Regions from separate parts of the Sporosarcina pasteurii genome, predicted to be linked through region 2. Evidence: riboswitches for the same ligand, from Rfam matches in the RefSeq annotation. Region 2 holds a riboswitch; the other holds the start of a gene.
What was found. A riboswitch is a leader RNA that binds a small molecule or an ion and turns the genes downstream of it on or off. The one in region 2 is predicted to bind FMN.

Region 1: it holds a riboswitch for FMN, as region 2 does, so the genes downstream of both, ribD (bifunctional diaminohydroxyphosphoribosylaminopyrimidine deaminase/5-amino-6-(5-phosphoribosylamino)uracil reductase RibD) here and AB1H92_RS08790 (ECF transporter S component) in region 2, are expected to answer to the same signal.

The regions. Positions count from the first base shown of each region.
Region 1 covers NZ_CP160452.1:2,409,651-2,417,792, forward strand. Annotated here, with positions in the region: gene AB1H92_RS11415 (DUF2269 family protein) at 267-707, opposite strand; gene AB1H92_RS11420 (ASCH domain-containing protein) at 718-1,065, opposite strand; gene AB1H92_RS11425 (MFS transporter) at 1,310-2,542, shown strand; gene ribE (6,7-dimethyl-8-ribityllumazine synthase) at 2,629-3,093, opposite strand; gene AB1H92_RS11435 (bifunctional 3,4-dihydroxy-2-butanone-4-phosphate synthase/GTP cyclohydrolase II) at 3,107-4,300, opposite strand; gene ribE (riboflavin synthase) at 4,313-4,963, opposite strand; gene ribD (bifunctional diaminohydroxyphosphoribosylaminopyrimidine deaminase/5-amino-6-(5-phosphoribosylamino)uracil reductase RibD) at 4,963-6,051, opposite strand; FMN riboswitch at 6,112-6,262, opposite strand; gene AB1H92_RS11450 (glycine betaine ABC transporter substrate-binding protein) at 6,519-7,421, opposite strand; gene AB1H92_RS11455 (proline/glycine betaine ABC transporter permease) at 7,427-8,142, opposite strand, start outside.
Region 2 covers NZ_CP160452.1:1,879,056-1,887,197, reverse strand. Annotated here, with positions in the region: gene AB1H92_RS08810 (response regulator transcription factor) at 1-92, shown strand, start outside; gene AB1H92_RS08805 (ATP-binding protein) at 89-1,870, shown strand; gene sigX (RNA polymerase sigma factor SigX) at 1,909-2,445, shown strand; gene AB1H92_RS08795 (hypothetical protein) at 2,438-3,619, shown strand; FMN riboswitch at 3,697-3,836, shown strand; gene AB1H92_RS08790 (ECF transporter S component) at 4,159-4,743, shown strand; gene AB1H92_RS08785 (ferredoxin) at 4,791-5,042, opposite strand; gene AB1H92_RS08780 (helix-turn-helix domain-containing protein) at 5,156-6,217, shown strand; gene AB1H92_RS08775 (ATP-dependent DNA helicase RecQ) at 6,196-7,632, shown strand; gene AB1H92_RS08770 (LysM peptidoglycan-binding domain-containing protein) at 7,713-8,142, shown strand, end outside.

The DNA.
Region 1 (8,142 bases), 530 kb from region 2:
CACGCGGAAATAATAAATGCGGAAGGAGGCGCTTAGATGCAAAAAGCATAAGACGAATTAACGGAGTGGCGTCTTTTGCCACGCAGTTAATTTGGCTTATGACTCGAGCATCTGACTCCTAAAGCTGGATAAGCGTCCGATTGGAACGGAGATTAATTGTGTTATGGATTTTTATTTATCCCCCACAAATAATTTACTCATATTACATGTATAACATAAAAAAGATATGCACCGCTTAAGGTACATATCCTCTCTATAATATATGTTCACCAAAAACTTGGCTTTTGGACCATTAACCAAAGCAATATGAGCATCAATCCGATATAAACCCATGTCGTAAAAGTAAGTCGTTTTAATATGTATTGTTTATTCGCATGAGGTTCATGAAATTCCCGAAGGACTTTTGAAAATCCTGATGCTAAAAACACGGCTGTAATGCCCATGAGGACAACAGTCATGACAACCCAAGATGTATGCCATGGCCAAGGTCCAAATAGGATAAGGAGCACGCCTGTCGTAACGAGTAAATGACCTGCGTGCATGACGATTCGTATAATGACTCGAATGATAGATAAATAGATTTTTTCATTTGCCTCTACTTCATTTCTTATCCTATTAATAATCGGGATAATGATGAATAACGGGCCAATCGAAAATACTGCGCTCGTTACATGAAGAAAAACAAGTGTTGTATAGTAGTCAAACATAGTTAACGTATCATTTCTGAACAGCGCTAAACTCGTGCACCCATACGCTCATCTTTGGCACCCAAGGCATATTCGGATGTAGCGCAAGAATCGCCTGTTTATACGCTTCTAAAGTCTCATATCCTTCTTGCTTCGCATCTTCCTCTGTCATTTCACCAAGCGTCTGTGCATAAAGTGCATCTACTTTAAATTCTTTACCTTCTAGCACCATGATTTCACCAGGGTAAGCATAGACACCATTACGTCTTGTCGCGGTTTTTTCACCATTTAATACTCTCTGTACATCTTCTTTTACAGTGACAAGTCTTTCGATTGAACAAGTCTTTTCTGGTAAATTTACATCATTTTTTTTCGTCAAGTGAATCCCTCTTTCCTTAAATTGATTCTCCTTCTATTATACCTCCCTTATTCATATATCGCGAGAAAACCAATTTCTCAATAAGGTTTAGAGCATACTTTTCCAGTCACAAAAACGTCTATTTTTTTAATGGAACTGTTTCAATATATATCCTTTCAGCAAAATGACATTTACTTTTTGAAAGTAACCTGTTAACGTGAAATGTTGGAACCTACTATATATTTAGACAAGAGGAGGAATACTAATGGGTGTTCCTGTAAAAAATGAAAAACCGGAGCGTCGCTCAACCTTAAGACTGCTCCTCCTTGTAGCCGGAATTATTTTACTAACGACTAACTTACGTGCTCCGATTACTTCTGTTGGACCGGTTGTCCCTCTTATTCGGGATGGACTAGGCATTTCAAATACAATGGTTGGTGCACTGACAACAATTCCATTATTGGCATTCGGCTTATTATCTCCTTTTGCCCCACGTCTCGCTAGAAGATTTGGAATGGAATTTGTCTTATTTTTTGTGTTAATCGCCATCACATTCGGACTTATTGCCAGACCTTTAGGCGGCATTTCGATCCTTTACATTGGGACCATTTTTATTGGTGCCGGGATTGCAATTGCCAACGTACTTATGCCAGCCTTTATCAAAATGAAATTCGAAAATAATATTGGCGTCATGACAGGAATCTATTCAATCTCTATGAACATCACTGCCGCATTGGCAGCTGGGTTAAGTATTCCAATTGCAACCGCCAGTTCGTTTGGTTGGAAGGCGTCTATTGGCGTTTGGGCAATATTTGCGGTGATTGCACTTTTAGTTTGGATTCCGCAACTCCGTAATCAACAAAAAGCATCTTCCCAAGGGAATGAAAATCATAAAGGAAATTCTCTTTTACGCTCAAAACTAGCTTGGAAAATTACGATTTTCATGGGATTACAATCTTTATTATTCTTCTGTATCGCAGCTTGGTTTCCTGTTATTTTACAAGATAGAGGGATGACTGCAGAGAAAGCAGGCTGGATGCTTTCATCCGTCCAATTGGCACAGTTGCCTTTTACCTTTATTGTTCCAATTATCGCAGGACGAATGAAAAATCAAATCCCGCTCGTTTGGGTTACATTCATTACCTTAATCCTTGGACTCTCAGGAATTTTATCTGGTTCAATGGCACTCGTATTACCGTCTGCAATTTTGTTCGGAATTGCAACTGCATTTGCATTTGGCTTAGCAATGATGTTCTTTATGTTAAGAACTGAAAACATATTTGAAGCAGCTGGTTTATCTGCAATGGCGCAAACATTTGGCTATTTACTTGCAGCTACGGGCCCTGCGCTTTTCGGTTTGTTATATGACCTAACAGGCGGTTGGACAATTCCTATTTTCTTATTAGTATTCTCTTCTATCGTCCTCCTCATTGTTGGATTGGGGGCCGGAAAAGATAATTATGTATCAAAACCGCCACAAACAACAACTGAAAAATAATCACTTAAACATTTATATTAAAAGTACAAAAGACTTCCTAATCCGTCTCAAATTGACGGACTGGAAGTCTTTTCTTTATTATAACGTTAGATTTCTTTCATTAAATTTGCCATTTCAATAGCCGCCGTGCCAGCATCCCAACCTTTGTTTCCGGCTTTTGTGCCCGCACGTTCAATTGCTTGTTCAATCGTTTCAGTCGTTAATACGCCAAAGATGACTGGAATGCCTTCTTGCATATTAATGGCAGAAACGCCTTTCGCTACTTCATTGCATACGTAGTCAAAATGAGGCGTCGATCCGCGAATCACTGTGCCAAGCGTAATCACTGCATCGTACTTGTTTGAAGCAGCCATCTTCTTCGCAACAAGTGGAATTTCAAAAGCGCCTGGAACCCATGCAACGTCAATATTTTCTTTCTCCACACCATGACGGCGTAATGCATCTTCTGCCCCACCTAGTAACTTTCCTGTAATAAACTCATTAAATCGACCAACAACAATCCCTATTTTTAAATCCGTTCCTACTAAATGACCTTCAAATATTTTTCCCATGAAATTTTCCCCCTTAAGCGTGTATTAAATGTCCAAGTTTTGTTTTTTTCGTTTCCATATATCTTCTATTTTCTTCTTTCGCAGGCATTTCGATTGGCAGTCGCTCAATAACTTGGACGCCATTCGTTTCAAGCCCTGTAATTTTTCGTGGATTATTCGTGAGTAATGAAATCTGTGTCACGCCAAGATCTCGTAAAATATGCGCGCCGATTCGATAATCTCTCGCATCGTCCGGAAAACCTAGTTTTTCATTCGCTTCGACAGTATCATAACCTTCGTCTTGTAATAGATAAGCTTTCATTTTATTAACAAGTCCGATTCCACGGCCTTCTTGTCTCAAGTATAATAAAATACCTTTTCCTTCATTTTCAATTTGCCGCAATGCCGCATGCAGTTGTGGGCCGCAATCGCATCGATTTGAGCCGAAAATATCGCCAGTTAAACATTCCGAATGAACACGAACTAGAACATTTTCATGCATTTCTATTTCACCTTTTACAAAAGCAAGATGTTCTTGTCCAGTTAATTTCTCTACATACGTAAAGACTTTGAATTCGCCGAATTGAGTTGATAACTCGATATCAACGACGTGTTCAACTAACGATTCGCGTGCCTGCCGATAATTCACTAACTCTTCAATCGTTAAAATAACTAAGTCAAAACGTTCTGCGATTTCTTTTAACTCTGGCCCTCTTGCCATCGTGCCATCCGGATTCAAAATTTCACAAATAACCCCGGCAGGTTCCGCTCCAGAAAGCTTTGCTAGGTCAACAGCCGCCTCCGTATGGCCAGGTCGCTCAAGTACACCCCCACTTTTCGCAATTAACGGGAATATATGCCCAGGCCTGTTAAATTCTTCAGGTTTTGCATTTGGATTTAGCATACTTAAAATCGTAGCTGACCGTTCAAATGTGGAAATTCCTGTATGCGTTGTGACATGGTCAATCGACACTGTAAAAGCTGTGCGATATGGGTCACTATTTTCTGCCGCCATAAGCGGTAACTGTAATTGAGCTGCCATTTCTTCCTCAATCGGTACGCAAATAAGTCCCTTTCCTTCAGACGCCATAAAGTTAATCATTTCGGGTGTCGCATATTTGCCTAAGGCGAGAAAGTCACCTTCGTTTTCTCTATCTTCATCGTCAACAACGATAATCGCTTTGCCTTTTTTTAATTCTTCAATCGCTTTTTCTACTGTCGTATACAAATTAGTCACCCCTTAATTTAGAAAACCATTTTGTGCAAGTAGTGACATTGTCACAGCACTCTGTTGTTTATCTTCTTTTTTAGATAATAATCGTTCAATATATTTCGCTAACATATCACATTCTACATTCACAATGTCGCCAACGCGTTTTTGTCCAATAATAGAGTCAGCTTGCGTAACCGGAATTAACGAAATAACAAATCCATTATCTGTCACATCAAAAACTGTGAGTGACGTTCCATCCACTGTCACAGACCCTTTTTGAATAAAATACTGTAATAATTCAGGTGCAATGTTAATTTCCATGTAAATTGCATTTTCTCTCTGTTGAACGGTCACTATTTCGCCAGTTCCATCAACATGTCCACTTACAAAATGACCGCCAAACCGACCATTTGCTGCCATTGCTCGTTCTAAATTGACACGACTTCCTACTTGTAAGGAATGAATCGTCGTTGCTTTTACCGTTTCAGGCATCACATCTGCTGTAAAATAGGACGTTGTAAAATCTTTAACCGTTAAACAAACACCATTTACCGCAATACTGTCCCCTTTATTGACATCTTCAAGGACCTTCGTACATTGGATTTGAAGCGTTAAAGAATTCGCGCCCCGATTTGCAGATTGAATTGTACCGATTTCTTCTACAATCCCAGTAAACACTATGACTCACCTTCCTTTCGAAACTGAGCATGAATTCTAATATCATTGCCAATTTTTTTCACATCTAGGAATGAAAGTCCTTCACTTTCTGCCATAAAGGAACGCGTTTCATCCATAAAAATCGTCGGACCATTGCCGATTAATTTTGGCGCTACGTATAAATAAAGTTCATCAGCCAACCGCGCATTCATAAAACTCGAATGGATGCGACTGCCGCCCTCGACAAATAAGGTCATAATTCCTTTTTGCGCAAGACGTGTTAGTACTTCCTCCAAAAAATGTGCAGAATCTGGAATTCTTTCAATAGATACATTGGAATATGTCGTTAATTGATCATTCAATTTTGTTGATTCCAATGTAAAAATAATTGTTTCTACAGCACCATCTATAATAACATTTGCTGTTTCGGGTGTTCGTAACTGTCGATCTAAAATAATTCGAATTGGATTCTTTCCACCATGGGGCAAACGGGTGGTTAGGAAAGGATTATCATGAAGTACGGTGTCAACGCCAACTAAAATTGCATCATGGGTATGACGGAGTTGATGGACATCTGTTCTAGAGGTTTCAGATGTAATCCATTTACTATCCCCATTTTGCGTTGCAAGTCGACCATCTAGGGTAGTGGCCGCTTTCAAAGTGACGTATGGTTTACCGTTTTGAATAAAATGAAAAAATGCGCGATTTAAATAGTCTGCCTCTTCCTGTAAAACACCGGTGCTTACTTCAATACCGGCTTGCTTTAGAATTTCGATGCCTCGTCCGTTCACAGAAGGATTTGGATCTGTTGACGCAATGATTACGCGACGAATCCCGCTTGAAATAATGAGTTCTGTACAAGGCGGTGTCTGTCCATGATGTGCACATGGTTCAAGGGTGACGTATAAATCCGCACCGAAAGCTGCTGCTCCCGCCATCTTTAATGCATGAACCTCAGCATGGGGAGTTCCCGCTTTTAAGTGGGCGCCTGTCCCAATAATTTGACCATTTTTTACACAAACGGCACCAACAAGAGGATTCGGTGAAGTTTGTCCTTCTGCACTTTGCGCCAATTGTAACGCTAATTTCATCATATTTTCATCAATCATCGACATTCCCCCTTTCAATTGTTAAAGAGGGCAATCTATTATCGGCATTGTACGTATTCCACAAAACTTCTCCCATCCAGACTTTAACTGTCGGTGCCGGAGTTTCACCAGCTCCACCGTTTTCTAGCAAGTAGAAAAGCGGGTCACGGACTAACAAGCATTACGCTCGATCACCGTCGGTAAGGAATTTCACCTTGCCCCGAAGTTATTTGAAAATATCGTACTTTCTTAAACCTACCACATCATTTTATAATAATCAATAGTAGTTTTTAGATTTATAGAACAAAAAAATGAAAATCATGACTTTAGATTCGTGTAATTAAGCCCAATTAACTTGAAGTTCGACAAGGTTATTCGATCTATTTTTCATTTTCACAACAAGTCTATTTGACTATTACTCTTTCTTCGACAATTATAATTTAACATATAAAAAGCATCGCTAAATTAAGCGATGCCCTTTGTTTCTCTTATTTTTGTAAGTCTTCAATTGAGTCGATGTCCATATATCTTGGAACGACTAAACCGATTTTTACACCTTCCATATTAATGCCAAGCTCTTCGAAGTCACCTTCAAATTTTTCAGCATATGTTTCGTGTGTAATCGGTAACCATGCTGCAAGAGAAGCATCTGCGCTGCCATTTGCAACAGCTGTCCATAATGGACCTGCTTCTACTTGTGTAAGTGTAACCTTATAGCCCATATCTTCCAGAACAATTTTCATAACGTTATGACTTGCGATTTCACTATCCCATGCTACGTATGCAAGTTTAATTTTATCGCCATTAACTTTATCGATACCATCTGTCCATTCTGATACCTTATCTTCATTTGCGTCAATCCAGTTTTGAGCTGCTACTTCTTCTTTCTCACCGTCTTGAATTGCAATCATAACCTCGGCCATGTCCTCTTCTGTCCAATTAAAGTTCGACAAAATTGCATGTGCCTCCGGAAGATCATCTTCTAACCCAATACGACCAATCGTACGGATTTGTTCTTCTCCGCCAAAAGAACCTTTTGGATCTTCAAGATATTTAAGCTTAAACTCCGCAAATTTCCAGTGCGGTGTCCAACCTGTAACAATAATTGGTTCTTCTTTATCATATGCTTTTTTCAGCGCTGCCGTCATTGCAGAACCTGAACCTGTAGTTAGCGTCCACTCATCTAATTCATAATCTTCAATTGCACGGTCAGCTGCTTCCATAATCCCAGCACCTGGGTCAATTCCTGTAATTTTATAATCTACTGATTCACCAACTGTTGTGTCATCATCTGAACCTGATTCTTTCTTAGTTGTATCGTCACTTCCACATGCTGCAAGTCCTAGTGCAAGCAATGCTGCTGCACCTAATCCAAATACTTTTTTCTTCAAAATCATTATGAAATTCCTCCTTGTTTCTTCGATCCTGCGTGTTGCGTGATGCGGTCTAAAATAATGGCAACAATGACAATCGCCACGCCGACTTCAACACCAACACCCGTTTTTAATTGTGTAACGGCTCGGTAAACTTCTTCACCAAGTCCGGGAGCACCTACCATTGACGCAATCACGACCATTGAAAGTGAAAGCATAATACTTTGGTTCACACCTGCTAAAATTGTCGGCTTAGCAAGCGGAATTTGAATCTTCACTAAACGTTGCCATGTTGTTGAACCGAATGCTTCAGTTGCTTCGATTAAATCCGTTGGCACTTGCTGAATCCCTAACATCGTTAAACGAATTGTCGGTGGCATTGCAAAAATAACTGATGCAACAACCCCCGGTACAACCCCGATGTTAAAGAAGAAAATAGCTGGGATTAAATAAACAAATGCTGGCATCGTCTGCATTAAATCTAGAATCGGATTCGTAATTTGTTTCACAGTTTTATTTTGTGATGCCAAAATCCCAATCGGTATCCCTATAACTACCGCAAAAAAGACGGCTGTCACAACTAGTGCTAGCATTTGCAACATCGGATACCATAAACCTAAATAGTCTATGAATAAGAATCCAATCAGTGTAAATAGCCCAATTTTTCTCGTTGAAATAAACCAAGCAAGTAAAGCAAATATGACTGCCAACAAAATTGATGGCACAAGGTTTAATAAAT
Region 2 (8,142 bases):
TACGCGAAAAGTTAAGTCGCGTTTCCGAAAGTTCTGCTAAAATGATTGTCACAGTTTGGGGCGTCGGATATAAGTTCGAGGCTTTAGAATGAATAGAATATGGAATTCAATCGTCGGGAAGCTATGGGCAACCATATTGCTTCTCGTTACTTTTATATTGTTTATTGTAACTGCGTTATTACTTGAGTTTTTAGGGAATTTCCATCGGGAACAGGCCGAGGATTCACTACGACGGGAAGCAAAAATGATTGCAAATGTCGTGTTGGAGCATAAAGGTCAGCCGTTAATGCCGATCATTATTCATGACGTATTGGACGATGAAACAAATGCATTTATTACGGATGAAAAGGGATTGGTTACGCACTCTTATCATATTGGACTTAATAAAAGTAGAATCGAAAGAAAAATCCTTTCAACCCCCGCATTTTCCTCCGATAATAAGTTGAATAATGGTGTGACAAAAGAGATTATGATGCCTTCAATTACCGAAGAAGGGATGATGGAACAATATATCGTTTTGGCTGACCCATTTACTACAGAAGCTGGAGCAACTGGAACGGTCTATATTTATCAAAGTTTAGAAGCGATTCAAGCGACTACGAAGAAAACAACAAATATCGTATTTCTTTCTGCATTTATAGCATTCATTTTAACGACCATCTTCGCTTTTTTCTTATCTACCCGAATTACTTTGCCCTTAAGAAAAATGCGACAAGCAGCAAATGAATTATCTAAAGGGAACTTCGATACGCGATTACCATCGTTGCAAAGTGACGAAATTGGTCAATTAGCAACTGCCTTCAATCAAATGGGGAGACAATTAAAATATCATGTTGAGCTGATTAGCCAAGAAAAAGAACAACTTTATAGTATTTTAACTTCGATGGCAGATGCGGTCATAACTTTTAACAGTGATGGCACGATCTTATTAAGTAATCCAGAGGCAGAGAAGATTTTGCAAAATTGGTATTTCGCGAAAGGTTCATCGGATGACTCTTTACCACCAGAGTTGTTACATATGCTGGAACACTCTATAAATTTTTCAGAGGAAGTAGAAGATGAACTCCCTTTAAATGGAAAGTTTTATACGGTCTCTATTAGTCCGCTTTATAGTGGCCGCAGTATACGTGGAGCTGTAGCGGTGCTTCGAGATATGACTGCACAGCATCAATTAGATAAACTCCGTTCTGATTTTATCGCAAACGTATCTCACGAATTAAGGACACCTATATCGATGTTACAAGGGTATAGTGAAGCGATACTTGATGGTGTGACAGAAAGTGACGAGGAGAAAGATGAAATCATTCAAGTAATTCACGAAGAATCGCTTCGAATGGGACGTCTTGTAACTGATTTACTCGACCTTGCAAGAATGGAGTCAGGCCATATGACACTGTATAAAGAGGAAGTATCTGTTCTTCCATTTTTAGGTAGAATTGTCCATAAGTTTAGTCAAGTAGCACGTGAAGCAAATGTTAATCTTTCATTTCAACATCCCGATGAAAAAATAATTTTGGACATAGATGAAGACCGAATCGAACAAGTATTTACAAATTTAATTGATAATGCAATACGTCATACACCTGAAAATGGCGATGTACGATTGACGGTTAATATATACGGCGATACTTGTCAAATGACGGTTTCTGACACGGGGGATGGGATTCCAGAAGAGGACTTACAGTTTATTTTCGAAAGGTTTTACAAAGCTGATAAAGCAAGAACACGTGTGAAAGGCGGTACAGGATTAGGTCTTTCCATTGCGAAAAATATTATTGATGCACACCATGGAATGATTACAGCATCTAGGGGAGAAGTAAATGGGACGATTATGTCTGTTACCCTTCCAATAAAAAAATGTAACGAATGATGAGGTAGAACGACTAATACATTGAACGGGGGGATTTTATGGACGACTCCGTATTTCATCGGTTATATGAAGAATATCATCAGGATCTGTTCAAGTTTCTAATCTATTTAACGAGAAGCCGGGAGCAAGCAGAAGACCTTGTACATGAAGTTTATGTACGGGTCTTAAGGGCTTATCAAGGGTTCAAAGGAGAAAGCACGGAAAAGACTTGGTTATTTTCAATCGCAAAAAACGTAGCCATAGATCACTTTAGAAAACAAACAGTTAGAAAGAAACACGATTATGACCGTTTTGATTGGGAGAAGAGTGAACTTGCCAGTCCTCGACCTATACCAGATGATTTTGTCGTGATGAGTGAACAAATGCAAGAACTTTTCAATGCACTTGAAACTTGCACAGGCGATCAAAAGCTTGTCATTCATATGCGCTACTTACATGATTTATCGATTTCAGAAGCCGCAGAAATATTAGGGTGGTCTGAAGCAAAAGTAAAAACAACTCAGCACCGCGCCATTAAAGCACTGCAAAAGAAGTTAACGGCTCTTCCGCAAGAAGGGGGGAAAGAAGATGGATAAAGAGAAGTGGTCCGAAGAAAAGATTGAAAAGATGCTTAGTCAAGTGCCTAATCCTAAAGACAATCGTTCTATAGACGAAGTATATACACGTCTGAAAAATGACAAACGATTACAAGATCAACAGCCGATTGAGCGAAAGTCATGGAAATGGATGCCCATCGCAGTAACGATAGCAGCAGTTCTGCTTTTAGGCATATTAACTCCGTCAATGCTAAAGGATAGTCAACATCAGTCGGATCAGGTTTCAGAATCTACATTTATGCAAATGGACGAATCAGCAGATGAACTAGCGGAAGTAGAGAAGAGCATAGAAGAGGCTGCATTATTTCAGGCGGATAAAAGTAGTCATCTTTTATTAGCGGATGAGCTAGACGGATATATCCCTTTTCAAATAGGTCTCGTATCTCGTGCACACGTGATTCCTGTTACATTTCTTATCCCTTCGGAAACAATTCAAGTTGATTTTCAAAAAGAAAATCCAAACAGTGTAGAACTCTATCAAAAATACGCTGGACAACTACGTGAGGAAGCTTTGGGTTTTGACGCATATCACCCTTTTGAAGGAGAAATAATTGCTGAAGAAGGCATGGTCCGTCACAAACTTCCAAGTAACCATTCCTATGATAGGTCTTCCGCATCCATTCAAGTATACGAAGGGACTATTAGGTCGACATTCAACGATTTCTCGAAAGTTTTACCCGTTCAGGAAAATGGAGATGCAATCGAATTTAGTCAAGTAGGAACAATGGATGCGATTCAAATAAATCATGATCGACATGCAGCTTCCTATTACAAATACACGTTACCGTCTGGACAAACATATATCGTCCCCCAAGACGCCGGGGAGTTTGCAGAAACTGTAGAGGAAGCACTCTTAAATATGAAAAAGCAATTCAGTGATGACTTTGAAAGTTTAGTTCCTGAATCGGTTCATTATGATGTTCAGGTAGTAGAAGATACCGTATTTATCCAATTCAAAGACCTTCTTGATTTATCGCAAATGAATGATGACGAGGCTCGCTTAATGATTGAGGGATTCATGCTAACGGCTGAACAATTTCAATTAGCGATAAAACTAGAGAATGTCATGCAAGAAAATTTTGGGAAATACGATTTATCCGAAGCGCTACCACGACCAGTCGCTAGTAATCCAGTAGACTTCATAACGGAATAAACAGGACTTTGTAAACTATCTAGTTTACAAAGTCCTGTTTCTATTGTATTATAGAGATGTAAGAAAATTTAATATTGATTCATCTTCGGGGCAGGGTGTAATTCCCGACCGGCGGTAATAGAAGATTTTCTTCTGAGCCCGCGAGCTATAGTATAATATAGCTGATTCTAGTGAGATTCTAGAGCCGACAGTATAGTCTGGATGGGAGAAGGTGAAGGTGCAGCCGTCTATCATTATGTATAAAAAACATAATGTGAACGCTTATTTCATGCGGATAAAAATAACTTATCCTATGAAAGTTCCGATTAACGAAGTCATTGTACGAGTTTAATCGAACGTTTATTTGTGTACCTACAACTCCCTAAAGTCTATTTGCTTTAGGGGTTTTTTATGTAGAATTGGTATCTTTTGATGCTTGATAACAGATTACACTGAGTTATGTAAGTTCAAATAAGAATCAATGATGATGTTGTGGACATAAATAAACAAAGACGAATGCCCTTTCCTCTTGGAAGTGAATCGGACAAGGAGAGAGGAACATGAATAGTAAAAAGTTACGTAAGATGGTGCTTGTCGCCATGTTAGGAAGTATTGCTACAGTATTAATGCAATTTAATTTTCCGTTACCAGCGCTACCTGCATTTTTAAAGTTTGACTTTGGAGAAGTTCCGGCAGTTATTGCGATTATGACGATGGGACCTATTGCAGGCATCGCGGTTGAGTTAATTAAAAACATATTACATTGGTTTTTAAGTGGGAGCCCTACAGGCGTACCGGTTGGTGAGATTGCCAACTTCGCTACAGGATTACTATTTATCTTGCCAATCTATTACATCTTTACAAAGTTTAAAAGTACGAAAGGTTTACTAGGTGGATTTATTGCCGGAACTGTTTCGATGGCAATTGGGATGAGTTTATTAAACTACTTTATCTTCTTACCGATGTATACTTACTTCTTAAATATGACGCCTGTAACAGGCGATGCATTATATAAAATGATTGTCCTTGGCATCCTTCCATTTAATATATTGAAAGGTGTTATCCTGACAATTGTTTCGATTATGCTATATAGTCGAATGAAAAATTGGATTAGTCAACAACGTGCAAAGTTGCTGGCTGAATGAAACGAAATATAAAAATGCTGTGCTAGAAGATCTAGCGCAGCATTTTTTTAGTCTTCATATTTTAAAGCGTCCCCGTCAAACGGTGCATCTGCAACTTTAATAGAATCAGTTGGACAACCTTCAAAGCCGTCCTCCATGTCCTCTAGTAGTTCTTCTGGAACTTGTACGGTACCCGTGTTATCATCAAGAATAACAAAAGCAATTCCGTCATCATCGTAATCATATATGTCAGGAGCAGCAGCCCCACAAGCTCCACACGCGATGCACGTATCTTGGTCGACGATTGTATACTTAGGCATGTATGTCTTCCCTCTTTTCTTCGAACGTAGCATTTCAGTACATCCTCTATTCTAATGCTGTTTTTAACAGTTTTCAACATAATACTACAAATTTGGGTGAGGAGGACATAATAATGAATCTTTCAACGTTACTTTGTGTTCTATTTAGCAAATTAGATGGAGAGAAAACAGCGAATGCTGCTCTTCATTTATTGCGTGGAAAACGATCAGGACAAACAATTCAGGATGTAAAATATTATGACTTGAAAATGTTTTTCGGTTTATTGCCTAAACTCCCTCAACAATTATTTAATGAGACGATAAATGAACTAGTACAATTAAACTGTATTGAGATAGATGCTTCGTCAATTCTGCATGTAACAGAGAGTGGAAGAAAGTTAGTGGAATCCTCACGCGCCTTTCACTTTAACGGCTGGGATTACCGGGGCCGGGAAGAAATGTTTTTTGCTAGGCTATCTCTTGTCGTACAGACGTTGTCGCATTTTAGAGTGGGACAGAAACGATTTATGCCAGCACAACGAGAAATAGAAATCCAACAGTTCGTCAAGAAAGTATTGAGTGGGCACCCAATTGAAGAACCGAACTTTTCGCGTCAATTAAAAGCAGAGTTACAGACTGCTTTTGAGGAAAGTGGCATGGAAGAGATTCAAAAAGTGATTTTCACACACCGGCTAGTGGGCTATCAGCATACTGGATGGACGTGGGCACAATTAGAGAATCAGTTACGTATGCCTTCTTTATCAATCAAGCTCTATTACATTGAAAGTTTACATTTATTATTAAAGACGATTGAAAGAGAGAAGACGACGCCTTTTTTAAAGGAGCTTGCAAAGGATATTAAACTCGTTACACACTTAACAGAGTCCTCAGCTATCACGAAGAATCTATTTGATAAAGGATTGTCATTAGAAGAAATTGCAGCGACACGTCAATTAAAATTAAGTACGATTGAGGACCATATTGTCGAAATTGCAATTCATGATCATGATTTTCCGATAGAACAATTCGTATCGTTTGAAGATAGCTTAAAAGTGCAAAAGAAATCTATTGAACTTGAGACGAAAAGGCTCCGATTATTAAAGGAAGTCTTTCCGCAACTAACTTATTTTCAATTGCGTCTTATCTTAGGGGCAAGCATGAAAGGAGAGGCGGCGTGGACATCTATACAACCTTAAAAGAAAAGTTCGGCTTTGAACAGTTCAGACCTGGGCAAGAAGAAGTGATCCGCGATGTACTTGCTAAAAATGACCAAATCGCCATATTACCAACAGGAAGTGGAAAGTCACTTTGCTTTCAATTGCCCGCATATTTAATGGACGGAACTGTGGTTATTATTTCACCGCTCGTTGCCCTAATGGAGGATCAAGTCGCCATTTTGAAACAACAAGGTGAAAAGCGGGTTGTTGCGCTTAATTCATTCCACACCTATCAAGAACGCAGTCGGATGATCAATCAACTTGAATGGTATAAATTTATTTTTATATCTCCAGAGATGCTAACAGTTCCAGCTGTAGCAAATAAAATGAAAAAGTTAAAAATCGCATTTATCGTTGTCGATGAAGCACATTGTATTTCACAATGGGGATTTGATTTTAGGCCAGATTATTTAAGGGTTAGTGAGTTTTTGCATGCGGTAAAAAATCCAACCGTCCTTGCGTTAACAGCTACTGCAGATCGTAAAGTGATTCAAGATATACAGCACTATTTAAACTTAATAAACCCTGTACTCCATAAAAAGTCTCTAGATAGACCGAATATTTCTTATACAATACACGAACTAACATCAGAACAGGCGAAAACGGATTGGCTGATCGATCGTGTAGAACAAACGACTGGTCCGGGTATTATTTATGTAGGTTCAAGAAAAAGAGCAGATGAATTGGCTCAAGTATTAAATGAGTTGATAGGAGGAGTATCTTCTTATCATGCGGGTATGGAACAAGAGGATCGTGCTTTTGTCCAAGCGCAATTTATTAGTGGTGATTTGAATTGGATATGTGCTACGAATGCATTTGGGATGGGAATACATAAAAATGACGTCAGACAAGTGATTCATGAACATATCCCGTCTACCATCGCAAATTATATGCAAGAGGTTGGGCGAGCGGGAAGGGACGGGGAATGCTCAGCGGCATCTTTATTATATACAATAGAGGACATTCAGAAAACGAGGTTTATTATGTATGACGACTATCCGGATGAAGGGGAGATTCGTTATTTTGCTAATTGTCTAGCCGAAACAAAGTCCGTTCACGAGGCGGCTGAGTTGGCAAGGCTAAGTGAAACAGGTAGACGAATGTTGCTTTATTATTTTGAACGGATGTCGGTGGAGGAAACAATCATACAAATAAATAAACAAAGTCAGGAAAAGGAACGGCAGTTACAACAAATGGTTGACCTCATCCAGGCGCGGACATGTATCCGTGTTAAACTTCTTCAGAATTTTGGAGAAGATTTACAAAAGAAACCTAAAACTTGCTGTTCGATCTGTGATACAACTTCTGTTGATTGGCTTTACAGCAAGGATGCGCGACAGGACGAAAGAGGGTGGGGCGATTGGTCAACAAGACTAACGAATCTTCTTGGTTAGGTATTGGAAGTTCGTTTACTTTTACGACAAAATTCGTCATAATGGATAGGCAAGTATTCTTGTGATAGGAGAAGTTGAATGTGAAAAAAGATGACTATAGAACGGAATTTGAAGAACAACGAAAAGAAATCAAACTTGACGGGGAAACAGATAGTGGAAAACCACTATCGCGTGTTGATTTACATAGTAAAAAAAGAAAGCCCAAAAAACGTTCTCGCTATTCATTAATTAATGTGCTTCTCGTTTTATTTACACTCATTCCAATCGGAATTCTTGCTTTTGTCATAATTAGTTGGAACTCACCAAATGATAATATCGCGTCGAAATTGGAAGAATCTCAATTTCAATTCGAGAAGAGTAAAAAAACTGATGAAAATAGTGTCACTACGGTGAATAAAGAAAAAGAACCGGAAGATGATAAAAAAGATGAAAAAACGAATGAGCAAATAGAGGCCGAAGAAAAGGCAAAAGAAGAAGCTGAAAGGGCAAAAGCTGAGGCGGAAGCAGAGG